DNA from 4 places in the Sagittula sp. SSi028 genome. Region 4 is predicted to be linked to each of the others. Evidence: riboswitches for the same ligand, from Rfam matches in the RefSeq annotation. Region 4 holds a riboswitch; each other region holds the start of a gene.

Region 1 (7,557 bases), on a different contig from region 4:
GAACGTCTGCGCGACGACAATCTGGTCGGCATGATGCGCGCGCTGAAAAAGACCGGCAGCGGGGCAGGGGCGGTGATCACAGCCCATGAGGCGCAGCTGACCCTGCCGGACGCGACCGATCTGCCGGTGACGGTGCACCGCGCCATTCCGCAAAGCTGGACCGACTACAACGGCCATATGAACGAGACACATTACGTCGAACTGGGGTCACAGGCGACCGACGGGTTCATGGCGTTGATCGGTGCGGATGCGGAGTATATCGCGGGCGGGCAAAGCTATTTCACGACGGAAAACACCGTGCGCTACCTCTCAGAGCTTCACGCCGGTGACGTGGTGCGCGTGACCACGCAGGTTTTGGTGGGTGAGGGCAAGAAGATGCAGTTGCTTCACCGGATCATGCGCGCAGATGGCACGCTCGCCGCGACGGTCAAAAGCTTTATGCTGCATGTGGATCTGGGCGCGCGGCGCAGTTCGTTGCCCGCAGAGGCGGTGGCCGAACGTCTGGCGCAGTACACGCAGGCGCATGCGGGCATGTCTGCCGAATGAAAGATCGGACCGGATCGCGATGGCGCGGTCCGGTCTGTGTGTCACGCAGGGGTCAGGCGGCCATCGCGCAACTCCAGCGCCTCCGGGGCAAGCGCTGCGCGAAATTCCGTGGAATGGCTGACCAGCAGGATCGCTTGCGGCAGGGATTGCAGGATCTCCAGCAGGCGCGCCTCGTTTCGGGTGTCGAGCGCGTTTGTCGGCTCGTCCAGCAGCAGCGCCTCTGGCTCCATCGCGAGAACCGTTGCCAATGTGACCAGACGCTTTTCGCCGCCGGACAATTTGTGGGTGATGCGGTCGCGCAGGTGGGCAAGGTCCAGATCGGCCAGCACTCGGTCGACGATGGCCAGCGCCTCGGCGCGGGATTTGCCCAGATTGAGCGGGCCAAAGGCCACATCCTCTGCCACCGTCGGGCAGAATAGCTGATCGTCGGCGTCTTGGAACACCAGCCCGATGCGGCGGCGCACCTCGAGGAAATCCGCCTCTTTGCGACGCGGGCTGCCGAAGGCGCGCACTTCACCGGATTGCGGCTGTTGCAGCCCCAGCGCGATGCGCAGCAGGGTGGATTTGCCCGCGCCATTCGGACCTGTGATCGACAAGCGCTGCCCCGCGTTCAACGACAGCGACGCGCCATCCAGCACCGGGGCCTGCCCGGCATAGGCAAAGCAAATGTCATTGAGGGCAAGCAGCGTCATGCATGGTCCAGTAGCAGAAGACCCACGCATAGCACGCAAATCGCGGCGGCGAACAGATGGTCACGTCGCGTCAGCGCAAAGTCCTGCAACAAAAGCATGCGCCCCGAGAAGCCGCGGCATTTCATCGCCTGCAACACCCGTTCTGAGCGTTCGATGGCCCGCACCATCATCATCCCCACAAGGTAGCCGAAGCTGCGATAGCTGTGCCAGTTCGTGCCGGGGCGAAACCCGCGCACGCGCATGGCAGCGCGCAGGCGCAGGTATTCCTCGCGCAGCACTTCGATGTAGCGGATGGTGAACATCAGCAACAACACCAGCGTCTCTGGGCAGCGCAGCCGGTGCAGGGCATGGCCAAGGGTGACCGGCTCCATCGAGCCGACCAGAACCATCAGCGACAGGATCACCGCATTGGCCGTCAGCGCGATTTCCACCGCCCGCCAAAGGCCCTGCCAGCTCGCGGGCAGCCCCCATAGGGTAAACATCACATCGCCGGGCATGGAGAACGGCATCAGCACCAGCATGAACACAATGAACCCGTCCATCATGGCCATGCGCCGCAACGTGCGCCCCACCGGCATACGGGAAACTCCCAGCAGGCCCAGTGCCACGCCAAAGGCCGCCAACAGCGCGGGAAGGCTGTGAAGTGCGACCACCACCACGGCAAAGACGCAAGCTAGCACAATGCGCAATCTGGGATCGAGCGGTGCAATCAGCCCGCTGTGGCGCGGGGTGGCCACATGGGACAGGGTCGCCTCGGCATTGCCCAGAACATGCGCCATCAGCCGTCCACCTTGCGCCGTGCGGCGATGTAGAAGCCCAGACCGAACAGGCCAAAGATATAGCCGATGCCGCCCAATATGGTTTGCAGATCGTTGCGCTCCTTATAGGCCGCGATTTCACGCCGCAGGGGACGGATTTCCGCGCGCACGGCCTCGGCCACGGCGCGGGTTTGCGCCTCGGTCAGCGGGGCCGCGTCGGCGGTTTGGAGGGGAGAGGCCGTTTGCACGGGCGTGACCGGGACCGGCTGCCCCAGAATGGCGGCGACCTCTTCGGCGGGCATGATCACCTCTGCCACATGGCCTGCGCCCAGATCGGCATAGAACCTGTGGGCGGTTGCCTCGGTGGGCCGGAAGGTGAAAAACCCGTCAGCGTCGGTCACGGTCTCGCCCAGAACGCGCCCGTCAGGGGTGGTAACGGCCACAGGGGTGTCGGCGGCCATGGTCCCGTTGGAAAAGCCCAGTTCGCCCTCGATCACGTCGCCAGAGGCAAAGACCCCGGCGATGACTTTATGGGCCAAGGCGGGCAGGGGCGCGCAAGACAGCAGGGCAATCAGAGCGATATGTTTCAAACGCTGACCTCGCGGGCGAAAAGCTCTGGCTTGACCTTGCGGCTGAGAAGCACGGCAAAGCCTGTCAGCGCCGCCTCGATCACCATGACGGGAATATGCGCCACAAAGACCAGACGCGCGGCGGGCAGGAATTCATCCCCCGACAGTGCCAGCGACAGCGCCACCATCGCGGTGGTCACCGCAATGGCACATGCCCCGCCAAGCGCGCCCCAGACCGCGCCCTGCACTGCTGTGCCCCGTCCGATCAGACGGCCAAACAGCAGCCCGACCAGAACGGCAGGCAAGGCAATGTTGACCGCGTTCACCCCCAGAACCGTCAGCCCGCCAAAGCCGAAGAACACCGTTTGCAGCAACAGCCCGACAAACAACGCCGGAAAGGCGGCCCAGCCCAGCAGCAGCCCCGCCAGCCCGTTCAGCACAAGATGCACAGAGGACGGACCAATCGGCACATGGATCAAAGAGGCCACAAAGAAAGATGCCGACAGAACCCCGGCTGTGGGAATGCGTTCCAGATCTAGGGCGCGCAGCCCCACGGCCACGCCACCTGCGGCGGCAAGTGCGCCCGCGATCACCACCGGATTGGACAGGGCTCCGTCGACGATGTGCATTCCGCGTTACTCCATGTCCCAGGCGCGGATCCAGATGACCGCATCCTGGCTTAGGTCTTTGCCCTCGTATTCGGTCTCTGGGCCCGATCCCAGCGCGGCAAAGCCCCAGTGACCGGCCTTCGGCACACCAAAGCTGAAATACCCGTTCGCATCAGAGATCGCCACGACAGATCCGCCGGGCATAGGCGACACGGTCGGCTGGGACGCAGCGGAACTGTCCATGTCCGGCTCGGCGGCCATGTATTCGATCTCGATCTCGGCACCGGCAACGGGCTGGCCTTGCGACAAAACCTGACCCGTAAAGGTGGAGCCCGCGATCACATTATAGGGTTTGTTCAACGGCAGGATCTCTGTCGGCAGGCCGACAGGCTGATCCCAATCGGTGGGTAGTTGGTTGCGGTTCAAAAAGGCCTTGGTGAACTGCTGGATGTAGATGTCTTCGGACGCCTCGTAGTAGGGCTGCGGCTCTGTCACCAGCACGTAGTCGCCGGACCGTTTCACCGGCACATGGCCCAGAAAAGCAGAGGCTTCGTTGTCCGCGCCTTGAAAGGTGATCGGCTCCAACCCCGGCAAAAGATCGGTCTTCTCGCCGTTGTGGATCATGTAGAACGCCTGCGGCAGGGCAAGCTCCATCACATGGCCGTTTTCAAACGGATGCCAAAACACCAGTTTGACCGGCACGTCGCCGGGCCGTTCGATCAGGGTGTCCGTCGTGTATTCCAGCAGGAAATGCGCCTGCGCAGTTGCGGGCAGGGCGGCGGCGAGCAGACCCGCCAAGGCAAAGTGTTTCACGTCCAAGTCCTTGTTCCGGCGTGCCATCCCCGGCACGCATGCGTGAACGACATCAGGGGACCTCAGACACATCCTGCCTGCAACGGCAGTCGTATCCGGCGCGCACCCCGACGCCAACGATACCCCCGTTTCCACAGGGGGCTATCCGGCAGGTCTCCTGACTTGCGGGTCGACGCATTTGGCTGGCCTTCCCGGGTGTGACCCAGTGGCATGTCAGCCGTGCTCGCCGCTTACAGTTGCGGGGGCAGTTGCCGCATTGGCCCAACGGGCCGCACGGCATTCCCTATTGCTTTCGGGGGTGAACCCGAAACCGGACATGCGACACCTTTGCCAGATGCGCGGCCTGTGGGTCAACAACAGATCAGCGATTTTGCCGCAGCGGCGCCGGTTTGGGATGCCAGTGGCGCTACGCTTTCGCAAGCGGTCATGACATGTTAGGCGGGGCCTCCTATGTACTAGGGCGGGGCCTAGGGCGGGGCCGCGCGGTTCCCTTGATGATTGGGCGCATCTGTCCGGGATGCACGAATGCGAATGGTTGCATTTGCCCCTGAATGCGAGGCAATACCGCCGCCATATTCAAGGATGACGGGTCAGATGACCAAGCACGCAGATCAAACCAAACCGATGTCGGCTAACATCCAACGCGCCGCTCGCCTCTCCGTCGCACCCATGATGGATTGGACCGATCGGCATTGCCGGTATTTTCATCGGCTGATGTCGCGCAACACGTTGTTGTACACCGAGATGGTGACCGCGCCTGCATTGGTGCGGGGGGGGGCGTTGCACCTGCTGGACTACAGCCCGCAGGAGCATCCCATCGCCTTGCAGCTTGGGGGGTCTGATCCGCAAGAGCTGGCGCAGGCGGCGCGTTTGGGGGCGCAGGCCGGTTATGACGAGATCAACCTGAACTGCGGCTGTCCGTCGGATCGGGTGCAGTCGGGGACTTTTGGTGCGATCCTGATGCAGCATCCGCAAACGGTGGTCGATTGCGTCACCGCGATGCAGGACGCCGTGGATGTCGAGGTGACCGTCAAATGCCGCATTGGCGTGGATGATCAAACGCCTGAGGATGTCTTGCCCGATTTCCTGTCCCGCCTGCAGGCAGTGGGTTGCCAGCGGGTGACGGTGCATGCGCGCAAGGCGTGGCTACAGGGACTGTCGCCCAAGGAAAACCGCGATATTCCACCGCTCGATTACGATCTGGTGCGGCGCATGAAGGCCGAATTCCCTGCCATGCATTTGTCGATCAACGGCGGGATCACCACGTTGGCGCAGACGCAAGCGTTTCTGGATGATGGATTGGATGGCGTCATGATCGGCCGTGCGGCCTATCACCAGCCATGGGATGTGCTGGGAGGGGCGGACAGCCTGTGGGGGGAGGCGCCCGCGCAAAGCCGCGCCGAGATCGTGGCTGGCATGCTGCCCTATATCTCGGATCATATTGCGCAGGGCGGACGTCTGCATCAGGTCACGCGGCATATGTTGGGCCTGTTCGCAGGCCAGCCTGGTGCGCGCAAATGGCGCCAGATCTTGTCGACGCAGGCCCAAGGGCCGGATGCGCGGATCGATGTGCTTGAGACCGCGCTGCAAGCGGTCCTGCAAGAGGCGGCGTAGTCGAATCAAATCCACGTGCAGATTGTTTTTTCGCACCCATGCGAAACAATCCTTGAGTAACCTTTGATATTGTCGCCGCTTTTGACGGCGCAATGGCGCTTGCACCGACGTCAGACAGAAAACACTGGTAGAATGTACAGTTTTAGGCAAAACTTTGACAACGTTGCCTTACTTTTGCCGTGGGTTACTATTCGGGGGACTGTTTAATGCTACTTTTGACTTTGCTGCCAATGATGCTGTTGGCTAGCATCGGGGACCTGTGGGACGGGTCCGATGATGACAACGACGACGATGACGGTCTGCCGGATCAGGGTCCTGATCTGGATATGCCCGACGTCGGAGATGACGTTATCGATGATGGCGGCGAGGATACGGTTGACGATGGTGATGTCGTCGACGAAAACCCGATCCCGGACTTGCCTGTTGAGGAAGAAGAGGACGCGCCGCTTCCGGGCGAACTGGTCTTTGGCACGGACGCCGACGATTTTGTCGAGCTGACCGATGGCTCAGACCGGTACAACGGTCTTGAAGGCGATGACATCATCAATGGCGCCTCTGGCGCCGACAGGCTGGATGGCAACATCGGCAATGACACGGTTGTGGCCGGGCCCGGTGATGACTTTGTCTATGGCGGCGAAGGCAACGATGAACTCTACGGCAACGGCGGCGACGATACGCTGCAAGGCAATGCCGGAAACGATGTGCTGTTTGGCAACCTTGGCGAAGACAAGCTGGTCGGCGGCGACGGCAACGATGCGCTGAGCGGTGGATCGAATGACGACAAACTGGTCGGGGATGCCGGTCAGGATACGCTGGACGGCGGTGACGGCAACGATGTGCTGAAAGCGGGCGAAGGCTCTGACCTGCTGCTGGGCGGGGCAGGTGACGACACGCTAGAGGCCGACGAAGGCAATGATACGCTGGACGGCGGGCTTGGCGCCGACGTGATGCTGGGCGGTGACGGATCGGATATGATCGACGGCGGCGACGGCAACGACACCATTGTCACAGGTGAAGGCAACGATACCGTGCTGGCAGGTGCTGGTGCGGACAGCGTAGAGGTCGCAGGCGGCACGAACATCGTCGACACGGGCGAGGGCGAGGATCTGGTCGTTATCACCGACGGCAACGGAGAGATCTTTACAGGCGCGGACAGCGACATCGTGGCCATCACCGGCAATGCCGAGGACCCGGATTCGGTGTCTTACGCGATCGATCTTGGCGCGGGCGATGACATCTTTGGCGGCATTGATGCAGCGGCAACCGTCGAAGGTGGCGAGGGCAACGACACGCTGGTTGGCGATGGCGAGCTGAACGGCGGGGCCGGCGACGACTTGCTGGGCGGCAGTGCCATCATGACCGGCGGCGAGGGTGTGGACACCTTTGTGGCCGACAGCTCGACCGAAAGCAGCATCACCGATTTTGTCAGCGGCGAGGATCTGATTGTCATTCAGGTCCCGGACGAGGATCTGGCAGCGGCGTCGACCACGATCACCGCGCAACCCGACGGCACCTTTGTGGTGCAGGCGGTTTTGGCCGATGACACCGTGATTGCCACCATCACCTCGGCGGCTTTGGTCGTGGACGCGGATGTGGCGCTGCAAGGGGTAAGCGGGACCTTTGCCTCGGCCTAATGTGCCAATGTCATGGTATCTAAACGCGTCGCAGGGTCTGCGGCGCGTTTTACGTTTGTGGTGGGGTGGTTCGGGCCGCGCGCCCGCCGCGGCGTTTGCGCAAGGCGGCACGGCGGTCGGGCAGGGCGTCCATAATGGCGCGCCGCGCCGCGCTGTCCATCTGCGACCATTCCGTGATCTCGGGCAGGCTGCGCAGACAGCCGGTGCAGATCTGTTCGCGCGGATGGATCACGCAGATCTTGATGCAGGGACTTTCGATCTCGTCACGTTTCCAGACATCGTCCATGGCTTATCCCCGCAGAAAGCGCAGCCGGTCCAGCACG
Region 2 (7,557 bases), on a different contig from region 4:
TGCACCGCATGGCCCCGAGCGGTGAACTCGGCGGCCAAGGCGCGGATCGGGTCCAGATCCGCCGCCACAAGATAGGAGCGGTAGAACACCAGCGCCACGGGTTGATCGGTCGCGGCATCCTGTGCTCCAAGATCCGGCAGCACCGCGCCTGTGTCCGGAGACCAGACGCCATGCGGTGGCAGGGATTTGGCCCCCATCACCGGCCCCGCATACAGCCCCGCCGCCAGCGCAAGCTGCGCCAAGGCCGCCTGTGCCGCCACGGTGCCGCCGCTGTCGCACAGATGCTGCAGCCGACGCAGGGTGGATTTGGGCAGGGTGGAAAAGTCGTCCAGACGCGTATCCTCGCGCCCGTCGGCGGGCAGCACCGCGAGAGCCATGCCACGCGCCTGCGCCAGCGCAAACACCTGCTGCAGGCCGTAGGACCAGTAAGGCACCCCGCCGATCAGCCGGATCAGGATGCCCTTTGCACCCGCAAGCGTCTGTTCGATGTAGGTGTCGACGGAGAGCGGATGTTTCAACGCCGCCAGATTGGCCAGCCGCAGCGTGGGCATGCGGCCGTCCGGGCCACCCCCGCGCCGCCAGCCCTCGGCAAAGGCCCCCAGATCACTGTCAGAGAAGGACAGCACCACAAGATCCGCGGGCGTCTGCCCCAGATCCTGTGGTGTGTCGGTCTCTTCGAGCCCGTGGCTTTCGCGAAAGATGACGTGCATGGGATGCCCTTAGCAACCTCGGCGGCAGGTGGGTTGAAAACCCACCCTACGCAGGCGCGGTTTCTGCCCCGAGGATGGCGTGGATTTCGGCGACCTTGATGTCGTCATGCTCCCCGATCACCACAACGCGGCTGCGGCGCGGCTCGTCCTTGGCCCAGGGGCGGTCGTATTGGTGGCGCACCCGCGCCCCCACCGCCTGCACCAACAGGCGCATCGGCTTGCCCTGCACGCTGGCGTAGCCCTTGACCCGCAGGATGTTGAGCTCGTTGGCGAGCCGTTCGATCGCCGTCACCAGCGCCTCGGGGCTTTGTTGTTCGGGCAGCTCGACCACGATGGAATCGAAATCGTCATGTTCGTGATCGTGGTGGCCGTCGTGATGGCTGGGGCGGGCGTCCATGTCATCCTCTGCCGCCGCTTCAAGCCCGAGGATCACGCGCGGGTCCACCACGCCCTCGGCGACTTCGACCACGGGCAGCGGGCGGGGGGCCTCGGCTGCGATGATCTCTTTAGCACGCGCCACGCCCTCTGGCCCGGCGAGATCAGGCTTGGTCAGCAGGATAATGTCGGCGCAGGAGATCTGATCCTCGAACACCTCGGACAGCGGGGTTTCATGATCGATGCTGTCATCGGCGATGCGCTGTGCGTCCACCGCCGCCACATCGGGGGCAAAGCGACCGGCGGCCACGGCCTCGGCGTCAGCCAGCGCAATCACGCCGTCCACCGTGATCTTGGAGCGGATATCGGGCCAGTCGAACGCCTTCAGCAGCGGTTTGGGCAGCGCCAGACCGGAGGTTTCGATCAGGATATGTTCGGGGCGCGGGTCCAGCGCCATCAGCGCCTCGATGGTGGGAATAAAGTCATCGGCCACGGTGCAACAGATGCAGCCGTTCGCCAGCTCCATGATGTTCTCGGCAGGGCAATCGGGGATGGCGCAGGATTTCAGGATGTCGCCGTCCACGCCCGCATCGCCGAATTCATTGACAACCACCGCCAGACGCTTGCCGCCCGGGTTCTGCATCAGATGGCGCACCAGCGTGGTCTTGCCGGAGCCCAGAAAGCCCGTGATCACGGTGACAGGCAGTTTTGCAAGATCGGTCATGGGTCAGTCCTTTGTCGCAGGGGGAATACGCGCCACACAGTTGCGCTTGAAATGGTCGGGACGTTCGCGCCACGGGATCAGCCCGTCCGTCGTCGCGTGATAGCGCGCCGCGCCGTCCAGCAGCATCGGCGCATGGGCCGCGTCGTCGAGATTGCCATAAACGTAGGTCCAGCGGTCCCCGCCCCGCAAGGCCACAGTGCAGCCGGCCTCGCAGTTTTGCAGGCATTCCACCGCCGTCACGCGCACGCCTGCGGGGATATCACCGCCCGTCAGCGCATCATACAACGCCTGCCCGGGGCGGCGGTCGTCGGCGGGCACCTCGGACTGGCCGCGGCATTTCACACAGACCAGCAGTTCGACAGGCGCTGTGGCGCGGTTCTCTGCGTCCTTGGCGGCTTCGATGACCGTGTCGGTCATGGCGTCCTCATTCGTTGTCGGCGCGCGGCAAGGGGATTGCTGGCCATTGCGAAAACGGCCCCGCATGCTCCCCCGGATCACCCCGCCCGGTTGCAATTGCCCGTGCCCGTGTCACGGCGGCTGGCAGGTCTCCCGGCTTGCGGAACAACGGCCTTGGGATCAAGGCCGAAACGGTGCCCGACCTTCCCGACGCCGCGTCGCGGGCATCAGTGGTTCGGACCCTTTCCGGTCACGGTCGCGGGGGCGGCTGTGCTTGACCCCGCGTATCGAGGCTGCACATTCCCTTTTCACCTGTTAGAGACAGGCACCAGCAAAAGGCAGATGCGCCGGAACACCGGCTCTTGTCAAGGAAAGGACGCGCCATGACAAAGGATGTGACAGAGGCCGACGCCGCCCGCCACGCCGAGAAGATGAAAAAGATCAAGGCCGCGCGCGACCGCATGATGGCCACCAAGACCGAGGAAAAAGGCCTGATCATGGTCCATACCGGACCGGGCAAGGGCAAATCCTCCAGCGGGTTTGGCATGATCCTGCGGTGTATCGCCCACGATATGCCCTGCGCCGTGGTGCAATTCATCAAGGGCAACTGGGTCACCGGCGAGGCCGAGATGATCCGCACCCGTTTCGCCAAAGAATGCCGGTTCTTTATCTCCGGCGAGGGCTTCACCTGGGAGACGCAGGACAAGGAGCGCGACATCGCCGCCGCGCAAAAGGGCTGGGAGATCGCCAAGCAACAGATCCTTGATCCCGAGATCCGGTTCGTGCTGCTCGATGAGATCAACATCGCGCTGCGTTATGATTATCTCGACATCGACGAGGTGGTCGATTTCCTGCTGCATCAAAAGCCCGAGATGACCCATGTCTGCCTGACCGGGCGCAACGCCAAACCCGAACTGATCGAAGCCGCCGATCTGGTGACCGAGATGACATTGGTCAAACACCCCTTCCGCGACGGGATCAAAGCACAAAAAGGTGTGGAGTTTTAAGCCGCTTTGATGCGGCGCGCTGGCCCGTGAACCGTCACGGGCTAGCTTTGTCGCGACACAGACGAGAGGCCGCCCCATGTTCAACACCGATCTGCACGACGCCACGCCAAAGCACCAGGAGGTCTATGGCTTTTACGAACGGCTTTACACCACGGTCGATTTTCTTGCGGGGCTCGCGTTTCTTGTGGGGTCGGTTCTGTTTTTCTGGGACAGCACGCAGACCGTGGCCACATGGTTGTTCGTGATCGGCTCGGCCCTGTTTGTGGCCAAGCCCGCCTCGCGCTTTGCCCGCGAATATCATCTGGCGCAACTGCCCCTGCCCGGGGATGATGGCTGATCTTGTTGTTGCGGGCGAGCGGGCGTATCACCGCTCGGATTGATGACGGGAGGGGCGCGCCATGCCAGCTTTGATGATGCAGGGGACCGGGTCCAACGTGGGCAAATCGGTGCTGGTGGCGGGCCTGTGTCGCGCGGCGCGCAGGCGCGGTTTGTCGGTCGCCCCCTTCAAGCCGCAGAACATGTCCAACAACGCCGCCGTGACCGCTGACGGGGGCGAGATCGGGCGGGCGCAGGCCTTGCAGGCGCGGGCCTGCGGGCTGGAGCCTGTGGTGGATATGAACCCCGTCCTGCTGAAACCGGAAACCGATGTGGGCAGTCAGGTGATCGTGCAGGGCAAGCGTCTGGCCACAGTGCGCGCGCGCGATTACGCAGCACTGAAGCCGCAGCTGATGGCGCATGTGATGGACAGCTTCCACCGCCTGAAAGCGCAGCATGATCTGGTGATTGTCGAAGGCGCGGGCTCTCCGGCGGAGGTCAATCTGCGCGCCGGTGACATTGCCAACATGGGCTTTGCCGAGGCCGCGGCGCTGCCCGTGGTGCTGATCGGGGACATCGACCGGGGCGGCGTGATCGCGCAGATCGTGGGTACCCAAGCGGTGCTACCGGACGGGGACCGCAACCGCATCGCGGGCTTTGTCGTCAACAAGTTCCGTGGCGACCCGCGCCTGTTCGACGACGGCTATGACTTTATCGCGCGGCATACCGGCTGGCCCGGCTTTGGCACGGCCCCGTGGTTTACGGATGCGTGGAAACTGCCCGCCGAGGACGCGCAGGACATCCGGTCCAACGACGCCGCTGACGGGCTGCACATCGTCTGCCTGCATCTGTCGCGGATCGCCAATTTCGATGACCTCGACCCGCTGGCGCAGGAGCCGTCGGTGCGGCTGACGATGCTGGGAGCGGGACAGCCGATTCCCGGTGATGCGGATCTGGTGATCCTGCCCGGGTCGAAATCCACCCGTGGCGATCTGGCGTTTCTGCGCGCCCAAGGGTGGGACATCGACCTTTTGGCGCATCACCGGCGCGGCGGGCGCATTCTGGGGATTTGCGGCGGCTACCAGATGCTGGGGCATGTGGTGCGCGATCCCGATGGCATCGAAGGGCCGGCAGGCGAGACCGCCGGGCTGGGCTTGCTGGATGTGACCACCACCATGACCGGCGACAAACGTCTGACCCGCGTGACCGCCCGCCATGCCGCCACCGCCCTGCCCTTTCAGGGCTACGAGATCCACATCGGCCGCACCACAGGAGCCGATTGCGACCGCCCCTTTGCCATGCTGGACGCACAGCCCGACGGGGCGCGGTCTGCGGATGGCCGGGTGCAGGGCAGCTACTTGCACGGCATGTTCAGCGATGATGCCTTTCGTGCGGCGTGGCTGGCGGATCTGGGGGCGACTGCGGCCACGGACAGCTATGACGCGACGGTGGACGCCACGCTGGATGCGCTGGCCGATCACCTTGAGACGCATCTGGATGTGGCCGGATTGCTGGATCTTGCGCGCTGACGCCCCACATCGCCAATTGCGGCAGAGGCGCAGACCCGCTACACGCCGCGTGACCGCTTTGTCCTTTGCGCACAGGAAAGGCCCGCCGCCATGCAGACCCCCTATTACCTGATCGACAAATCCCGCCTTCTTCCCAATATGGAGAAGATCGCCCATCTGCGGGAAAAGTCCGGCGCAAAGGCGCTGTTGGCACTGAAATGTTTCGCCACATGGTCGGTGTTCGATTTCATGTCCGAGTATATGGATGGCACCACCTCGTCGTCGCTGTTCGAGATGAAGCTGGGGCGCGAGAAATTTCCCGGTGAGACCCACGCCTATTCCGTCGCATGGGCGCCGGACGAGATGGCAGAGGTGCTGGCCTCTTCGGACAAGGTGATCTTCAACACCGCCCAGCAGTTGCAGCGGTTCGAGGCGCAGTCGCGCGGCCACACCCGCGGCCTGCGGGTGAACCCCGGTGTGTCGACGTCGGAATTCGATCTGGCCGATCCGGCCCGCCCCTTCAGCCGTCTGGGCGAACACACGCCCGAGGACATCGCCCCCGTGGCCGATCTGGTGTCCGGCTTCATGTTCCACAACAACTGCGAAAACGACAGCTTTGAGCGGTTCGACGAGATGCTGGGCCAGATCGAGGACCGCTTTGGCGCGCTGATCAAACGGATGGAGTGGATCTCGCTTGGCGGCGGCATCCATTTCACCGGCGAGGGCTACCCGCTGGACCGCTTTGCCGAGCGGCTCAAACGCTTTGCCGGCGAGAACGAGGTGCAGGTCTACCTTGAACCCGGCGAGGCGGCGATCACCAATTCCACCACGCTGGAGGTCACCGTTCTGGACACGCTGCACAACGGCAAGAACCTTGCCATCGTCGACAGCTCGATCGAGGCGCATATGCTGGATCTGCTGATCTACCGCGAAAGCGCCAAGATGGCGGAACGCGGCGATCAGGAATGGATGATCTGCGGCAAAAGCTGTCTGGCCGGTGACATTTTTGGCGAATTCAAATTCGATCACGCCCTGAAACCCGGTGACCGGCTGTCCATGCAGGACGCCGCCGGTTACACAATGGTTAAGAAAAACTGGTTTAACGGCGTGCAGATGCCAGCCATTGCGATCCGCGAGCTTGACGGATCGGAGCGGCTGGTGCGCTCTTTTACCTACGACGATTTCGCGGCTGCCCTGTCGTGAGTGACCGCCCCCTTGCGGGGCCTTCATCAAAGGGAGTTCTGACTTGAAGAAGAACGTTCTCATCATCGGCGCCGGTGGCGTCGCGCAAGTGGTGGCGCACAAATGCGCCCAGAACAATGACGTGCTGGGTGATCTGCATATCGCAAGCCGCACGAAATCCAAATGCGACGCGATCATCGCCAGCGTGCATGAGAAATCCGCCATGAAGGTGGAGGGCACGTTTGACGCCCATGCAGTGGACGCCACCCAATCCGCCGAGGTCGCATCCCTGATCAACAAGACCGGCGCGCAGATCGTCATCAACGTGGGCACCGCCTTTGTGAACATGCACGTGCTGGACGCCTGCATCGAAACCGGCGCCGCCTATATCGACACGGCCATCCACGAAGAGCCCGACAAGATCTGCGAGACCCCGCCGTGGTACGCCAACTACGAGTGGAAGCGCCGCGACACCTGCGCGGAAAAGGGCGTGACCGCGATCCTTGGTGCCGGTTTCGATCCGGGCGTGGTGAATGCCTTTGCCCGCTTTGCCATCGACCAGATGGACGAGGTCAAGAGCATCGACATCGTCGACATCAACGCAGGTTCGCACGGCAAGTATTTCGCGACCAACTTTGACCCCGAGATCAACTTTCGCGAGTTCACGGGCGTCGTCTACTACTGGGAAGACCAGCAGTGGAAAGAGACGACCATGTTCGCCTCTGGCCACGAATGGGATCTGCCGGTGGTTGGCCCGTCCAAGGCCTACCAGTCCGGCCACGACGAGGTGCATTCGCTGGCGACCAACTACCCGCAGGCCGACGTGCGCTTCTGGATGGGCTTTGGCGACCACTACATCAACGTCTTTACCGTGTTGAAAAACATCGGCCTTCTGTCCGAACAGCCGGTGAAACTGGCCGATGGCGGCGAAGTGGTGCCGCTGAAGGTGGTCAAGGCCTGCCTGCCCGATCCCGCAAGCCTTGCGCCCGAATACACCGGCAAGACCTGCATCGGTGATCTGGTCAAAGGCGTGAAGGACGGCGAGGAGATCGAGCTGTTCGTCTATAACGTCGCCGACCACAAGGACGCGTTCAACGAGGTGGGCAGCCAAGGGATTTCCTACACCGCAGGCGTGCCGCCGGTTGCAGCGGCGATGCTGGTGGCCACCGGTGAATGGGATGCCAAGACGATGAAAAACGTCGAAGAGCTGGACCCCAAGCCGTTCTTCACCCTGCTGGACGGGATCGGCCTGCCGACCCGCGTCATCAAAGGCGGGCTTAAGGGCGAGGACATGCCCTGGACCGACTACGCGGGCTGAACGGCTTTGCCATGAAACATAC
Region 3 (7,557 bases), on a different contig from region 4:
ACCAGATCCGACGCAGGCAGCTCACGGTCCGGCACCAGCCGAACCCGTGCCAGATCGTCGGGGCTGAGCCGCGTGATATAGGCGGCAGCGTCGGCCATATCCTCGCCGCGATAGGTCAGCCGCCCGTCCGCATGAATGACCAAGGCCGTGGCAGGCGGGGTCTGTTCCAGATCGCGCGTGTCCACCAGCGTCAGGTCCTGATCCAGCGGCGCGGCCAAGGTGCCCGCCACCAGAAAAAAGATCAGCATCAGGAACACGATGTTGATCAAGGCGGTGGTCGGCTCGCCCTTGCTGCGTGCAGGTTTGCGTCGCATTACGATTGCTCCAGTACCGTGACGCGCGCGCCCTCGACGCCGCGCAGCGCCACCAAAAGATCGGTCAGCCGCTGGGCCGTGACGCCTTCGCGCAGGGAGACAAGGACCATCGGCTCGGGGTAGTCGGCCAAGCCCTGCGCCAGCTCGTCCAAGGCCACAGCGCGGCCATTGAGATCCAGCGCCTCGGCCCCCAGCCGCAAGAAAACCGGCTTTTGCGTCGGATCGCTAGTCGCAGCCCCCGCGCCGCCCGCTGCCAGCTCGACCTCCGCGAATTTGGAAAAGGTCGAGGACAGCATGAAAAACAGCAGCAGCAAAAAGATGACATCGATCAACGAGGTCATCGACAGCTTGCGGCGGGCCGTGCGCTTACGCATGGACGGCCCCGGTCGGGACATCTGCCGCCACCCGCTGACCCGACGGCGACAGCACCGCCCGCAGCGCCTGCCCGGCCAGAACACGCTCTTTGTCCATACGTGCCTCGAACCAGCTGAGCACAACGGATGTGGGCATGGCCACCGCAAGACCAACCGCAGTGGTCAGCAGTGCGACCCAGATGCCGCCGGCCAGAATGGACGGATCGACCTGGCTTCCGGCCTCTTGCAATGCCTGAAAGGCCGAGATCATGCCCAGAACGGTCCCGAACAGACCCAGCAGCGGGGCCAACTGCGCCACGCTGTCCAACAGGCGAAAGCCGCGCTCCAACCGCGCAAAGCGGGTTTCGGCCTCGGCCTCCAGCCGTGCGCCATCGGTCTGCCCTGTCATGGCCATATCGACCACAGGGGCCAGATAGCTGCGCGAGCGGCCCAGATGCGCGCGCGCGGCGGTGCAGTCGCCCTGATCCCAAGCGGCCACCGCCGCGCCCAATTCGCGGTGACGGCCCACGCCTGCGGACGCAAACTGCCACAGTTTATACAGAACAACCGCCAGCACCACGACCGACAGCGCGCAGAGCAAAACCACAACCGGCCCGCCCAGATCAGCGATCCGCGTGTAGGTATTCACCACCAGATCCATCATCCCAACACCTCGATCCCGATGCGTGACGACACGGACAGGCCATCGGTGCACAGATCCGCGTCGCCTTCGGCGCTGCAGGTTTGCGCCCCGTTGAACAGCACTTGCCCCAGATCCTCGCAGCTGGTCTGGCCCACCACGAATTGACGCACGCGCGGGCGCAGCGGCGGCAATGCGCCGAAATCGAACAGCGTCAGACGGTCAACGCCGCCCTCGGCGTCAAACAGCACGGTTTCGAACACCGCCTGATCGATGGCCGTGTCATGGCCGTTGAGAATGAGAAAGCTCATCTTGCAGCCCGCCTCCTCAGAGGTGGCGGCGTTCAGTTCAATGGTCAGCTTGCCTGTGGCGTCCTCTTGGGCGGCCAGCGAAGTGGCGCAAAGACAGGCAAACCCAGCAAGCGTCATGCGCAGGGCCATGGCGTCCTCCGGTCGGAATATTGATGAGGTGGCTGGCATTGCATGCTTGCTACATGGATACGCGCATACCAGCCCTGTGGCGGGCGTCAAGGTTAGTTTATTAAAACGCTCGGATATGCGGCGCTGGACAGGTTTGTGCGACCGTGGCAGAGTTGCCGCGATGGTGCCTTGCCCTTCAGGGGCGGGCTGAAAAGGGAATGTGGTGCGGCCCAACGGGCCAATGCCGCAACTGCCCCCGCAACTGTAAGCGGCGAGCGCCCCGAGACAACCACTGGACCATCGGTCCGGGAAGGTTCGGACGCGCAACGACCCGCAAGTCAGGAGACCTGCCATCTCCACCTCATGCGTCGCATCGGGTGCAGCAATTTTGATGTTCGGGCGGGTGGCCCAACGGATTGCGACGGTGGCTGACCACGGTTCGGCTTGCCTGAAGCATCTTCGTGGCCCCCCGTTCTTGGCGCGGAGGGCGCGATGCAGTTGGAACAAACATTGACGAAACTCGATGTGGGGGTGCTGCCTCCGGATCAGGCGCGTGATCTGGGGCAGATGGGGTATATGCAATGGCTGGGCGCCCTGCCCGCCTGCGCCGACTACCTTGCCGAGGCACGGCGCGCGCGGGCAGTTGCGCGTCCATTGGCCCCGGCCTCGCCAGCGGTGGCTGTGTTTTGCCGCCTGCTGTCGCTGTCGATTCAGCAGCCGCTCCGCCCGTTGCCTATGGTCAAAACCGCGCCCAAACGGCGTGGCGGGGCGCGGGCACGGCGGCTGCAGCTTTAGTCGTCAAAGGTGCGCGGCGCGGGCTGGCCTGTGACGCTTTCCCAATGGGCATCGGCGCGTTTTTCAAAGGTTGCCGCATCGCGGGCATCGCTTTGGTAGAACGCGCCGCGCGGCACGCCCTCCACATAGGTCTGCTCGACCCAGCCACGCGGGTCCTTATGCGGAAAGCGGTATCCGCTGTGCCCCAAGGCCTTGGCCCCCGCATAATGGGCGTCGCGCAGATGCAAGGGCACCGACAGTTGCGGGTGGCTGCGCACATAGGACAGCGCAGCCCCGATCCCGCGACAGGCGGCGTTTGATTTGGGCGCGCGGGCAATATGTAGCGCCGCATGGGCCAGAATGATCTGCGCCTCCGGATAGCCCACACGCTCCACCGCCTCGGCGGCGGCAACGGCGGTTTGCAGCGCGGTGTTGTCGGCCAGCCCGATGTCCTCCGACGCGTGGATCATGATGCGCCGCGCGATAAAGCGCGGGTCTTCCCCTGCATGCACCAGCACCGCCAGCCAGTACAAAGTGGCATCGGGATCAGAGCCGCGCATGGATTTGATAAAGGCCGAGGTGATGTCGTAATGCTGATCCCCCGTGCGGTCGAAATTGACCGGCGCTGCGGCATAGACCTCTTCGATCATCGCCTCTGTGACCGCACCCGTATGACCGATGGACAGGCTTTCCAAGGTGGTCAGCGCGCGTCGCGCGTCGCCGCCCGACCGTCCGGCGATCAGGGTGATCTGCGCCTCGGTCAGCGCGATATCAATGCCTTGCGCGGACAGATGCGCCAAACCGCGCCGCACCACCTGCACCATATCCTCCAGCGTCAGCGGTTCGAGCTTGAGCACCTGAGACCGCGAAATCAACGCCTTGGGAATGGCGTGATAGGGATTTTCCGTGGTCGCGCCTATGAAATCCGTGGTGCCTTCCTCGCAAATGGTCAGCAGGTCGTCGGCTTGGGTGGCGGACAGGCGGTGCACCTCGTCGACGAACATCAGGATCGGGCGAATGCGCGCCTCGTCCGCGATCTTGCGAATGTCCTGCACACGGACACCGGCGGCGTGCAACACGCGGAACTCCTTGCCCAGCATATTGCCGATGGCGCGCGCGATCGAGGTCTTGCCAATGCCCGGCGGGCCGTACAGCAGCACGCTGCCCACCGCATCCGCCGCCACACGCCGCCGCAGGATCGACCCTTCGGCCACCAGCGCGGTCTGCCCGATCACCTCGTCCAATGTGGTCGGGCGCAGCACATCCGCCAAAGGTCGGCGACGGTCCGACGGTGCGGCATCGAAAAGATCCATTCAGCGGCTCCTGTGGTTGTGCCGCCTGTCTATCGCAAAGCGGCCGTGGCCCACAATGGGAAGCGGATCAGCGGTGATACCGCATATAGGCGAAGGCGTGACCATCAGGTGCCCAGCACGGCACGTTCAGGCTGCCCTGCCCACCATACAGTTTTTCTATTGTCACGGGGGCACCGCCCTGCGCCGGCATCAGCCGCAGTTCGACGTCCATGCCGAACGGGTGACCTTGGGTCCCTTCGGGATAGCTGAGGTACAGCACATGAGCGCCATCGGGGCTTGGATGGGGAAACCATTCGACGCGGTCGCTGTGCGTCATCTGTTGCAGGCCAGTCCCGTCAGTGCGGATGCGCCACAGGTCCGAGGCGGGCCCGCCGCGCGCGCTGTTGAACCAGATCCACGCCCCATCGGGGGTGTAATCCGGTCCGTCATAGTGATGGGCCGATGTGACGAGACAGCGCTCGTCCCGTCCATCGGCGGCGCAAGTGAAGATCCCGAACTGCCCGTCACGCACGGCGGTATAGGTCATGCGGCGCCCATCCGGCGACCAGGCGTGAAACCAGCTTGGAACATTCGGCGTGATCCGGTCCACGGAGCCTTTGTCCAGCGTCAATGTGTAGATGCAGGATTTGCCGGTATCCACCTTGTCACAAAAGGCAATTTTTGTCCCGTCCGGCGACGGGCCGTGGTCATTGTTCAACCGGTCATGCCGTCCGGTATCGATCTGTGTCAGCGCTTCGGTGTCTAGATCGAAACGGTAAAGCCGCCCGTCCCCGTTCACAATCAGGCTGCGGCCATCCGGCGACCAGTTCGGTGCTTCAAGATGCAGATCGCCTTGCCACAGGCTCCGAGATATCCCCGTAGACAAAGTGTGAATGCAAAGCTCTGCGACCATGACGTGACCTCTGGCGTGAAATTTGATGAATAAACATGTAAATTAGGCGGTTACAGGGGGAAGCTGAGCTGTGCGCACAGAAAAAGTCTCCCCCAGTCGCCTCGCCGCCCGCGACCTCACTGCATTCTTATTCGTTAACAATTGGTTACAACTCTCAGCAAAGCTAGCACATCAACCAGACCTTCATTGCGCAATAAAATCCCCATGCACCCCCTTGGCATTCCCGCTGCCCCCGCCTATATCAATCCTGTCCCTTCGGGGACTATGGGCATAAACGCGCATGTAATAAACGGATCGGACCCGGGGGCGGTACCCGGCGGCTCCACCATATATCTCGTCGTTTGCGGGATCATGGGGCCGAAATAGGATCGACGAACGCGTAAAGATGTAGCTTTGCTTCGGTGAGATACCACCGTTATCGGTTCAAAAAGTACAATTGCAAACGACAATCGTGCTCCGGTTGCTCTGGCTGCGTAAGCAGTTCGAGGAATCGAAATCTTAAGTCCTTGCGCCTAGCCGCGTAAGGCGGGGTTCGCAGGTACCTGGCAACAGAAACCTGCACTTCCCCCCTCATCGTGATGAACCAACCCGCTCTGGCCGCGTTGATCTGCGCGACCGGCCCGCTATCTGCTGGTCAAAGCGGAGAGCCACATGACCGAGATCATCAACATTTTAATCGCCCTGATGACCATTGCCTTTGGGGCCATCGGGTTCATTGCGCCACGCTATGCCGCAGATGCGCTGGACCTAAAGGTCGGTGATACCACCATGGGCCTGTCCGAGCTGCGCGCCTCCGCCGGTGGGTTGTTTGTCGCTGTGGGCGTGGTCTGTCTGGTCACCGGCGCGGGCTGGGCCTACGCCATGCTCGGCGTGGCCTATGCGGGTGCGGCGACCGGTCGGACGCTGTCGATGCTGCGCGACGCACCGCCCCAGCCCAAAGCGCTGGCGTGGTTCGCACTGGAAGCACTGCCCGCAATCTGGCTGATCTGGGCAAACTGGCCCGCGTGATCACCCTTTCCCGCCGCGAGCCTTGCGTTTCGGGCCTTTTGTTCTGTGTCAAATCCAATATGGTGACGCCAAGCAATTAAAGGTCCGAACATGTCCGACAGTATCGATTACGGCAAACTGATGCACCGCGCCATGCGCGGTCTGATCCACGAAGTGCTCACCGATGTGGCGCAGAATGGATTGCCGGGCGATCACCACTTCTTCATCACTTTCGACACCCACCACCCGGAGGTCGATATCGCAGACTGGCTCACCGACCGCTATCCCGGCGAGATGACGGTGGTCATGCAGAACTGGTATGATGATCTTGACGTGCGCGAGGACGGGTTTTCGGTCACGCTGAACTTTGGCGATGCGCCGGAGCGGCTGAACATTCCTTTTGATTCGATCCGCACCTTTGTCGATCCGTCCGTCGAATTCGGCTTGCGCTTTGAAAGCCAGGATGACGAGGATGGCGATGACGATCCCACCTCGCCCGACGATGGGCCCGAGGCGGATTTCGAGGACGCCCCCGAAGAGCAGCATGACGCCGAAGTGGTCAGCCTCGACCGCTTTAGGAAGTAACCTGTCGTCAATACTTTCCTGATTGTGTGGCTGCGTTCTTTGACGGAATTGCAATGCCGCACGATTTTGCCATCCTCGATCATATTGCGCAGCCGGTTTTTGTGCTGCGCATCAAGGATGATGGCACCCCGGTCTATTGCTTTTGGAATCGCGCCTGCGAGACCCACGGTCATCGCGCGCGTGCCGATGTGATCGGGCGCAGCGCGCTGGAGGTTTACGCAGGCCCCATGGGCGAGGCTGCCTATGCCCGCCATCTGGAGGCGATGCAATCGGACCGACCACTGCATTACGATGTGTTGCTGGATCTGGCGGAGACGCCCACAGAAATCCACACCATCCTGTCGCCCCTACGCGATGATGACGGCGCGCTGACCCATATCATCGGGACGTCTGTTTTGCTGGCCTCCCTGCGCGCGCTTCAGAAACGCGAGGTCGAAACGCTGGGTCTGGTCGAACGCGCGCGCTCTGAGATGGAACAATATCTGGCCTTTGCGGCCCATGATCTGCGCGCGCCCATGCGCCGGATCGAAGGTCTGGCGGAAATGCTACGCGAGGATCTGCCGGAAAATGCCAAGGATGCGATGGAAATTGCCCAGCTGATGCAGCAGGTCAGCAACAAAGCCCAGCTTCTGATCAACGAGGTCCTGAAATTCACAGAGGCCAGTAACGCCTCGCAATTGCATGAAACTTTTGATGTCGGGCTGCTGGCGCGCGACATTTTTCTGGTGCTGGATCCGATGCGCCTGCACGATCTGAAAGCCCCGTCCGTCATGATCCACGGTGACCGGGTCGCCATCCAGATCATCCTGCGCAATCTGGTGGACAACGCCATCAAACACGCCAATCGCGACGTGGTCAAAGTGCGCATCGGGGCCGAGACCGCCCCCAACGGTGATGTAATTTTGACTGTGACAGACAACGGCCCCGGCCTGCCCGATGGCAGTCTGGATTTCCTGACGGGGTGGTCAGTGGATTACGGCAAGGGCTTTGGCCTGCTGGGGCTGCGCCGTATGATCCGTCTGCGCGGGGGTAGCATCGCCGCGGAAAACGCGCCCGACGGCGGCACATGTTTTCGCATAACATTGCCCGCAGTTCCTGTGCCCGCCGAGGAATGAAAGGCTTTGCCTGCAGGGGCTGACGCAGTATCCACGGGGCAAAGGCCGATTGCCCAAAGGAAGGCTTTGCGCTATTCGGCATGCAATCGCATACAAATGCAGGAGCCAGCCATGACCGCCACCCGCACCGAGACCGACAGCTTCGGCCCTCTCGAAGTCCCCACC
Region 4 (7,557 bases):
GAACTGGCTGCGACAGGAAAAATCCTACCGCGCCTTTGGCAACGAACTGGGCCGTGACGCGACACCGGCAGAGGCCGACCTGCCGCGCTTTATCGATCTGTCCAAGGACTTCGCGGGCAAAGCGGCGATGGAGGCGACAGGCATCCGGTCGAAATGCTGCACACTGCTGATCGACGGGCCATCGGATGCGGACCCTTGGGGCCGCGAGGCGCTGTATACGCCCGAGGGCGAGCGGGTGGGTCGCCTGACGTCGGGCGGCTATTCGGTGGCCTTCGAAAAATCCATCGGCATGGGGTATGTGAAACCCGAACTGGCGGTCGAAGGCACCAAGCTGAAGGTCAAGATCCTCGACGAATTGTGGGACGCAGTCGTCACGTGCGACAGCCCCTATGATCCGAAAAACGCGACCATCCGTTTGGACGGCTAAGCCGCGCCATTGGCGCAAACGTGATGGGGCGGGGCTTGCGCAGGCAGGCCCCGTTTTCGATCTATAAGGCGGACATAAAAGGATACGATCATGCCCAAAGCCGTTTTGCACCGGATGGAATTGCCCAAATACACCTGCAGCTACGGCATCGCCGCCCGCGATCTGCTGCGCAAAGAGGGCTTTGAGATCGAGGAGCACGTTCTGCGGACCCGCGCGGCGACGGATGCCTTCAAGGACAAACACCACGTGGCCACCACGCCGTTGATCTTTATCGACGGGGTGAAAATCGGCGGCTACACCGATTTGCGCGCGCATCTGAAGGCGCAGAAACCCAAGGGCAAACGGTTCTGGCAGCGGTAACTGCGGTTGCATCGCGGGGATGGCGGGCTACACCTGTCGCAACCAAGGCCAAAGCCGCAAGGAGCAAAGACATGACGCTGAACGTATACCTGTCCGGAGAAATCCACACCGATTGGCGCGAGCAGATCACCACGGGTGCACAGGGGCTGGACATCGCGTTTGGCGCGCCGGTGACAGATCACGCGGCCAGCGATGACTGCGGCGTAGCCATCCTTGGCGCCGAGGACAAGAAATTCTGGCACGACCGTCTGGGCGCGCAGGTGAACGCCATCCGCACCCGCAAGGGTATCGAAGACGCGGATGTGGTCGTTGTGCGCTTTGGTGACAAGTACAAGCAATGGAACGCCGCCTTTGACGCGGGCATGGCGGCCGCGCTGGGCAAATCGCTGATCATCCTGCAGCCCGAGGAACATGATCACGCGCTCAAGGAAGTGGACGCCGCCGCCCTTGCCGTCGCCCGCACACCCCAGCAGGTGGTTCAGATCCTTGAATACGTCCTGACCGGCGCGCTGCCGCAGTAAACACGGGCCGTGCCTGCCTGTGACATCCACCTGCAGGCATCATTCAACAGTCTCTAAATTGACGCAGTTGCGGGCGGAGGGAAACTCCGCCTGCTTTTCCCACGGGATTTTTCCCGCGAAGCTGCGATACATTGCCTCACGTGGAAAATAACAAGTCCGATCCGGTGCCAAGCCGGGCGGGAACGTGGGGAAAGTAACGTGCTCAACGAATTCAAAGACTTTATCGCCAAAGGCAATGTCATGGACATGGCCGTGGGTATTATCATCGGTGCGGCGTTCACCGCCATCGTGACATCGCTGGTGGGCGATATCATCAACCCGATCATCGCGCTGTTCACCGGCGGCATCGATTTCAGCGGCTGGTTCTACTCGCTGAACGGTGAAACCTATGCCTCGATCACGGCGGCCGAAGAAGCCGGTGCCCCGATCTTTGCAATTGGCCGTTTCGTTATGGCGATCATTAACTTCCTGATCATCGCTTTTGTGGTCTTTATGCTGGTCAAGATGGTCAACCGCGTCAAAGCCGCCGCCGAAAAGCCCGACGATGTGGCACCCGAAGTGCCCAGCGGCCCGTCGGAACTGGATGTCCTGCTGGAAATCCGTGACAGCCTGAAGACGCGCTAAACCCGCGTCTGCGTAACAAGTGACTGTGTAGTGTAGTCAGTGTTGACCCCGTGGCATGGATTGCCTCGGGGTCTTTTATTTGGCATCTCATGAGGTGTCAGGTGCCCCCGCATGCGGGGGAGAATCGGGAAGCCGGTGGGAAACCGGCGCGGGCCCGCCGCTGTAACGGGGACGGACAGACACAGGCCACTGGGCAACCGGGAAGGCGTCTGTCACGGAGGATCCGAAGCCAGAAGACCGGCCTGACGGCATGGCCTTGCGTCTGGACCACGCAAGGCGCTGGCCTTTGGGAGGGACCCCCGCGATGTCTTTGGACAGACCCGCGCCTGTGACGGCGCGTATATTTGACGATGCCGAACGACAGGCTGTCTACGATGTGATCGCGCACCGCCGCGATGTCCGGAATGAATTCCTGCCCGACCCGATAGACCCGCAGGTCTTGCGCCGCATCCTGATGGCAGCGCACCGCGCGCCGTCTGTGGGCTTGTCGCAGCCGTGGGATTTCATCCTAGTGCGGGATGCGGACACCCGCGCCCGGGTGCACACAGCCTTTGCCCGCGCCAATACCGAAGCGCAGGGAATGTTCCCGCCGGAACGCCGGTCGGAGTATGCCGCGCTAAAGCTGGAGGGCATCGAGCAGGCCCCGCTGAATATCGTCGTCACCTGTGATCGTGCGCGCGGGGGCGAGGTTGTGCTTGGCCGCACGCACCAGCGCGATATGGATCTGTATTCCACGGTTTGCGCGGTGCAGAACCTATGGCTGGCCGCCCGCGCCGAAGGCATCGGCGTCGGTTGGGTCAGCATCTTTGACGAGGCCGAGCTGCGCCCGCTGTTCCATCTGCCCGACCATGTGGAGATCGTGGCCTATCTTTGCGTCGGGCATGTGCGCGATCTGTTTGACGGGCCAGAGCTTGCCGCGCGCGGCTGGGCGCGACAGGCGTCTTTGGATGACCACATCCGCGAGGAACGCTGGTAGGGGGCGATCACTCGGTCAGGATCATATCAGCGGCCTTTTCGGCAATCATGATCGTGGGGGAGTTCGTGTTGCCGGACACGATCCGCGGCATCACGCTGGCGTCGATGACCCGCAGGTTGCCGACGCTGCGCATACGCATCTGTGCATCCAGTGGTGCGGTATCGTCAGCCCCCATGCGCACTGTCCCAACGGGATGAAAGATCGTGGTGCCCACGTCGCCCGCAGCTTGGGCCAGCTCGGCCTCGGTCTGGTAGGTGAGGCCGGGTTTGATTTCTTGCGGGGCGTATTTCGCCAGCGCCGCCTGCCCCATGATCCGGCGGGTCAGACGGATGGCATCGGCGGCAACGCGGCGGTCCCCCTCGGTCGACAGATAGTTCGGCGCGATACGCGGCGCGTCGCGGTAATCCCCCGATCGCAGTCGCACGCTGCCCCGGCTTTCGGGGCGCAGGTTGCAGACCGAGGCCGTCAACGCAGGATAGTCATGCAGCGGTTGGCCAAACGCCTCCAGCGACAGCGGTTGCACGTGGTATTCCAGATCCGCGCTGGCCAACCCCTCGCGCGAGTGGGCAAAGGCCCCAAGCTGCGATGGTGCCATCGACATCGGCCCACGCCGCCGGAACATATAGTCCATGCCGATCAGCCCCTTGCCCCAAAGCGACCCGGCCAGAGTGTTCAGCGTTTTCGCGCCGGTCAGACGCCATGAGCAACGCAGCTGCAAATGGTCCTGCAGGTTGCCACCAACATCGGGCACATCATAAAGCGGCGCAATGCCGTGCTCAGCCAGATGGTCTGCCGGACCGATGCCGGAGAGTTGCAGGATCTGCGGCGATCCGATGGCACCGGCGCACAGCAAGACCTCGGAGGCGCAGCGCAGCTCATGCGTCTTGCCCCCTTGGTCGACGATGACACCCACGGCACGGCCTTCTTCGATCATCAGCCGTTTGACATGACAGTGTGCCTCGACCCGCAACAGCCCCTCGGGGGCGCCTCGCAGAAAGGCCTTGGCGGCGTTCATCCGCCAGCCTTTGCGTTGGTTGACGCGGAAATAGGCGACGCCCTCGTTATCGCCAGTGTTGAAATCATCGGTGCGGGGAATGCCCGTGGCTTCGGCGGCCGCAATCCAGTCGTCCAGCACATCCCAATGCAGCCGTTGGTTTTCCACCCGCCACGGGCCACCTGCGCCGTGGAAATCCGACGGGCCATCGACGTAGTCTTCGGACTTTTTGAAATAGGGCAGAACGTCATCCCAGCCCCAGCCGGTCAGCCCCATCTGGCGCCAGCCGTCGTAATCCGCCGCCTGACCGCGCAGATACAGCATGCCGTTGATCGACGAACAGCCGCCCAGCACCTTGCCGCGTGGATACAGCAGGCTGCGCCCGTTCAGACCGGCCTCGGCTTCGGTTTTGAAGCACCAGTCGGTGCGCGGGTTGTTGATGCAATACAGATATCCCATCGGGATGTGCACCCAGTGGTAGTTGTCACGGCCACCGGCCTCCAGCAGCAGCACCCGCCGTCCCGCATCCGCCAACCTGCGCGCCACAACACAGCCCGCGCTGCCTGCGCCCACGACGATATGATCCCAAGTGCCTTGCATCGGGTGCGCCTCCTCCTCCTGACGTCGGGGGAGTAAAGCCGCAGATCGCCCATGGCTCAAGAGCGGTTTGCGCAATCAGACGGGCAGGGCGGTGGTCTTGAACACGGTGCGCAACGCAAAGGAGGACTGCATCTGCGCCACACCGGGCAGGCGCGTCAGGTATTGGCGGTGGATGCGGGCAAAATCCTCTGTGTCCTCGGCCACGACCTTCAGGATGTAATCCGCTGTGCCCGCCATCAGGTGACATTCCAGAACAGCAGGCACCCGCTGCACCGCAGTCTCGAAGGCGTCGAGCACATCATCGGCCTGCGTGGACAGGGTGATCTCGACAAATACAGTGGTGGGCAGGCCCATTTTGCGGGCATTCAGCAGCGCCACATAATCGCGCACGTAGCCCTCTGTCTCCAGCCGTTGCACCCGCCTGTGACAGGCAGATGCGGACAGGTTGACCTCTTCGGACAGGTCGGCATTGGAAATGCGACCCTTGCGCTGAAGCACCCGAAGAATACGCCGATCTGTCTCGTCTAGTATCATTTGCGAAGAATTCTCCGGCCAAAGCGTTTTAAAGTCGAAGGATCCCGCGTCCCGCTGCCGAATGGTGAACGATATTCGGACCCCTTTGCAAGCGTTCCGTGGCAGCTTTTGGGACAAAGCACAACGGTTGGCGCGGGATGCGCCGGCTACAGGAGGACGCTATGCTTATCGGATGCCCAACTGAGATCAAACCGCAGGAATTTCGCGTCGGCGTGACCCCCGCCGCCGCTGCCGAGGCCGTATCGCACGGGCATGAGGTGGTCATGCAGGCAGGGGCCGGTCTGGGCGCAGGGTTTGCGGATGACGCCTATGTCGCGGCAGGGGCCCGCATCGCTGATACTGCTGAAGAGGTGTTTGCCACCGCGGATATGATCGTCAAGGTCAAGGAGCCGCAGGCGGTTGAGCGTGCCATGCTGCGCGAGGGGCAGTTGCTGTTCACCTATCTCCATCTCGCCCCCGATCCCGAACAGACCAAGGATCTGCTGGCCTCTGGCGCGACCTGTATTGCCTATGAAACCGTGACCGCGCCCGGTGGGGGATTGCCCTTGTTGGCGCCAATGTCCGAAGTCGCAGGCAGGCTTGCGCCGCAGATGGGCGCGTGGTCGCTGCAAAAGGCCAATGGCGGGCGCGGCGTGTTGATGGGCGGCGTGCCGGGCGTGTCACCGGCCAAGGTCGTGGTCATCGGAGGTGGTGTTGTCGGCACCCATGCGGCGCGGGTGGCCGCTGGAATGGGGGCGGATGTCACCGTGCTGGACCGCTCGCTGCCCCGGATGCGTTACCTCGATGATGTCTTTGGCGGGCAGTTCACAACGCTTTACGCCAGTGGCGACAACACCGCCGCACAGGTGGCGCAGGCGGATATGGTCATCGGTGCGGTTCTGGTGCCCGGTGCTGCGGCGCCCAAACTGGTCAGCCGCGCGCAGCTGTCGACCATGAAACCCGGTGCGGTCATTGTCGATGTGGCGATCGATCAGGGCGGCTGTTTCGAGACATCCAAAGCGACAACCCATCAGGACCCGATCTACGAAGTCGACGGGGTGGTGCATTACTGCGTCGCCAACATGCCGGGCGCTGTGGCGCGGACCTCGACGCTGGCGCTGGGCAATGCAACGATGCCGTTCATGATCGCGCTGGCGAACAAGGGGTGGCGCGGGGCCTGTCAGGCGGACCCGCATCTGGCGCAGGGGCTTAACGTGCATGCCGGTCAACTGACCAACGCCCCAGTGGGCGAGGCGCTGGGCCTGCAAGCCGTTACGCCGGAAAGCATTCTGGCCTGAGCCGTTTGCGCATATCGGGAAAAGCGCGGACTTGATCCGCGCTTTTTCGTGTCAGTCCTGTTTGGGCCGGTCGTCGTAATCCCCCGACAGGATCCGCTGCGCATCGCCTTCGGGGTCGTCGTATTGGTTGCTGCGCAGGGTAAAGACGAAAAACGCCAGCCCCACGCCCCCCAGAACAAGCGAGATCGGGATCAGATAGGTCAGCACGTTCATGGCGGGGCTCCTTTCAGCGCAGACGCAGCGCGTTGAGCGATACGGTGATTGAGCTGGCCGACATGGCAAGCGCTGCAATCAAGGGGGAACATAGCCCGGCAATCGCCAAAGGCACAGCGATCACATTGTACCATGTGGCCACGGTGAAATTCTCGCGGATGCGTTTGACGGCTTTGCGCGCGGTGCCTAAGGCGTCGGGCAATGGGGCAAGCGATTGTCCCAGCAGCACAATATCAGAGGCCACCCGCGCCGCGTCCAAAGCCTGCGCCGGCGAGATGGACACATGCGCCGCCGTCAGGGCCGCGGTGTCGTTCAACCCGTCGCCGACCATCAACACCTTGGCCCCTTGGGCGGTCATGGATTGGATGCGCTGAGATTTGTCCTGCGGCAGCGCCTCGGCCAGCCAATGGCGGATGCCAAGGCGTTGCGCCAGAGCTTCGACCGGCGCGGTGGCATCTCCTGACATGACCATGACCGTCAGCCCGGCGGCCTGTAGACGTGCGACCATGTCCTGTGCACCCTCGCGCAGGCTGTCCTCGAACAGCAGGGCCATGGGGGCGGCGTCCCCGATCCGCAGCCACGCGCTGGTCTGCGCAGTTGGGGTCCCCCCGACCCATGCGGCTCGACCCAGCCGCACCTCTCGCCCGTTCCAGATGGCTTGGGTGCCGTATCCGGGGATTTCGCGCAGATCGGTCAGATTTACGGGGGTGATATTTGCGGCCTGTGTGGCGTTTTGGATGGCGCGGGACAGCGGGTGGTTGGACCCGTGGGCCAATGCCGCGGCAACGCCCAGATCGGCAGAGGTCACTTGATCCATATTTACCAATTCCGGCGTGCCAGAGGTCAGCGTGCCGGTTTTGTCAAACACGACGGTGTCCACCTCGGCCAGCCGTTCCAGCGCGGTGGCATCTTTGATCAGCAGCCCTTTGCGGAACAGACGGCCGGACGCAGCCGTGGTCACCGCAGGCACCGCCAGCCCCAGCGCGCAAGGGCAAGTGATGATCAAAACGGCAGAGGCGATGTTGAGCGCC

The links. Region 4 has a riboswitch for cobalamin ahead of bluB (5,6-dimethylbenzimidazole synthase). Riboswitches for the same ligand answer to the same signal wherever they lie in the genome.
Region 1: linked by a shared signal. The riboswitch ahead of ACN5AZ_RS00115 (DUF4198 domain-containing protein) and the one ahead of bluB (5,6-dimethylbenzimidazole synthase) in region 4 are both predicted to bind cobalamin.
Region 2: linked by a shared signal. The riboswitch ahead of ACN5AZ_RS07440 (DUF1636 family protein) and the one ahead of bluB (5,6-dimethylbenzimidazole synthase) in region 4 are both predicted to bind cobalamin.
Region 3: linked by a shared signal. The riboswitch ahead of ACN5AZ_RS02175 (hypothetical protein) and the one ahead of bluB (5,6-dimethylbenzimidazole synthase) in region 4 are both predicted to bind cobalamin.

Annotation. Positions count from the first base shown of each region.
Region 1 covers NZ_JBLZNC010000001.1:18,392-25,948, forward strand. The annotation lists gene ACN5AZ_RS00090 (carnitine 3-dehydrogenase) at 1-546, shown strand, start outside; gene ACN5AZ_RS00095 (energy-coupling factor ABC transporter ATP-binding protein) at 588-1,238, opposite strand; gene cbiQ (cobalt ECF transporter T component CbiQ) at 1,235-2,017, opposite strand; gene ACN5AZ_RS00105 (cobalt ABC transporter permease) at 2,017-2,586, opposite strand; gene cbiM (cobalt transporter CbiM) at 2,583-3,194, opposite strand; gene ACN5AZ_RS00115 (DUF4198 domain-containing protein) at 3,201-3,986, opposite strand; cobalamin riboswitch at 4,116-4,316, opposite strand; gene dusA (tRNA dihydrouridine(20/20a) synthase DusA) at 4,581-5,600, shown strand; gene ACN5AZ_RS00125 (calcium-binding protein) at 5,831-7,234, shown strand; gene ACN5AZ_RS00130 (DUF1289 domain-containing protein) at 7,284-7,520, opposite strand; gene ruvX (Holliday junction resolvase RuvX) at 7,524-7,557, opposite strand, start outside.
Region 2 covers NZ_JBLZNC010000003.1:258,376-265,932, reverse strand. The annotation lists gene cobN (cobaltochelatase subunit CobN) at 1-710, opposite strand, end outside; gene cobW (cobalamin biosynthesis protein CobW) at 757-1,809, opposite strand; gene ACN5AZ_RS07440 (DUF1636 family protein) at 1,813-2,226, opposite strand; cobalamin riboswitch at 2,331-2,553, opposite strand; gene cobO (cob(I)yrinic acid a,c-diamide adenosyltransferase) at 2,589-3,212, shown strand; gene ACN5AZ_RS07430 (YrhK family protein) at 3,289-3,549, shown strand; gene ACN5AZ_RS07425 (cobyric acid synthase) at 3,611-5,056, shown strand; gene ACN5AZ_RS07420 (carboxynorspermidine decarboxylase) at 5,147-6,238, shown strand; gene ACN5AZ_RS07415 (saccharopine dehydrogenase family protein) at 6,282-7,535, shown strand.
Region 3 covers NZ_JBLZNC010000001.1:452,829-460,385, reverse strand. The annotation lists gene ACN5AZ_RS02195 (ExbD/TolR family protein) at 1-314, opposite strand, end outside; gene ACN5AZ_RS02190 (ExbD/TolR family protein) at 314-688, opposite strand; gene ACN5AZ_RS02185 (MotA/TolQ/ExbB proton channel family protein) at 681-1,331, opposite strand; gene ACN5AZ_RS02180 (hypothetical protein) at 1,328-1,747, opposite strand; cobalamin riboswitch at 1,892-2,096, shown strand; gene ACN5AZ_RS02175 (hypothetical protein) at 2,219-2,521, shown strand; gene ACN5AZ_RS02170 (replication-associated recombination protein A) at 2,518-3,813, opposite strand; gene ACN5AZ_RS02165 (hypothetical protein) at 3,881-4,705, opposite strand; RNA gene ssrA (transfer-messenger RNA) at 4,916-5,268, shown strand; gene ACN5AZ_RS02155 (DUF4345 family protein) at 5,357-5,713, shown strand; gene ACN5AZ_RS02150 (SspB family protein) at 5,804-6,277, shown strand; gene ACN5AZ_RS02145 (ATP-binding protein) at 6,331-7,392, shown strand; gene fumC (class II fumarate hydratase) at 7,504-7,557, shown strand, end outside.
Region 4 covers NZ_JBLZNC010000005.1:247,365-254,921, forward strand. The annotation lists gene ACN5AZ_RS11860 (GcvT family protein) at 1-427, shown strand, start outside; gene ACN5AZ_RS11865 (glutaredoxin family protein) at 518-787, shown strand; gene ACN5AZ_RS11870 (YtoQ family protein) at 859-1,308, shown strand; gene mscL (large conductance mechanosensitive channel protein MscL) at 1,507-1,932, shown strand; cobalamin riboswitch at 2,015-2,193, shown strand; gene bluB (5,6-dimethylbenzimidazole synthase) at 2,237-2,908, shown strand; gene ACN5AZ_RS11885 (GMC family oxidoreductase) at 2,916-4,502, opposite strand; gene ACN5AZ_RS11890 (Lrp/AsnC family transcriptional regulator) at 4,578-5,036, opposite strand; gene ald (alanine dehydrogenase) at 5,198-6,313, shown strand; gene ccoS (cbb3-type cytochrome oxidase assembly protein CcoS) at 6,365-6,526, opposite strand; gene ACN5AZ_RS11905 (heavy metal translocating P-type ATPase) at 6,540-7,557, opposite strand, start outside.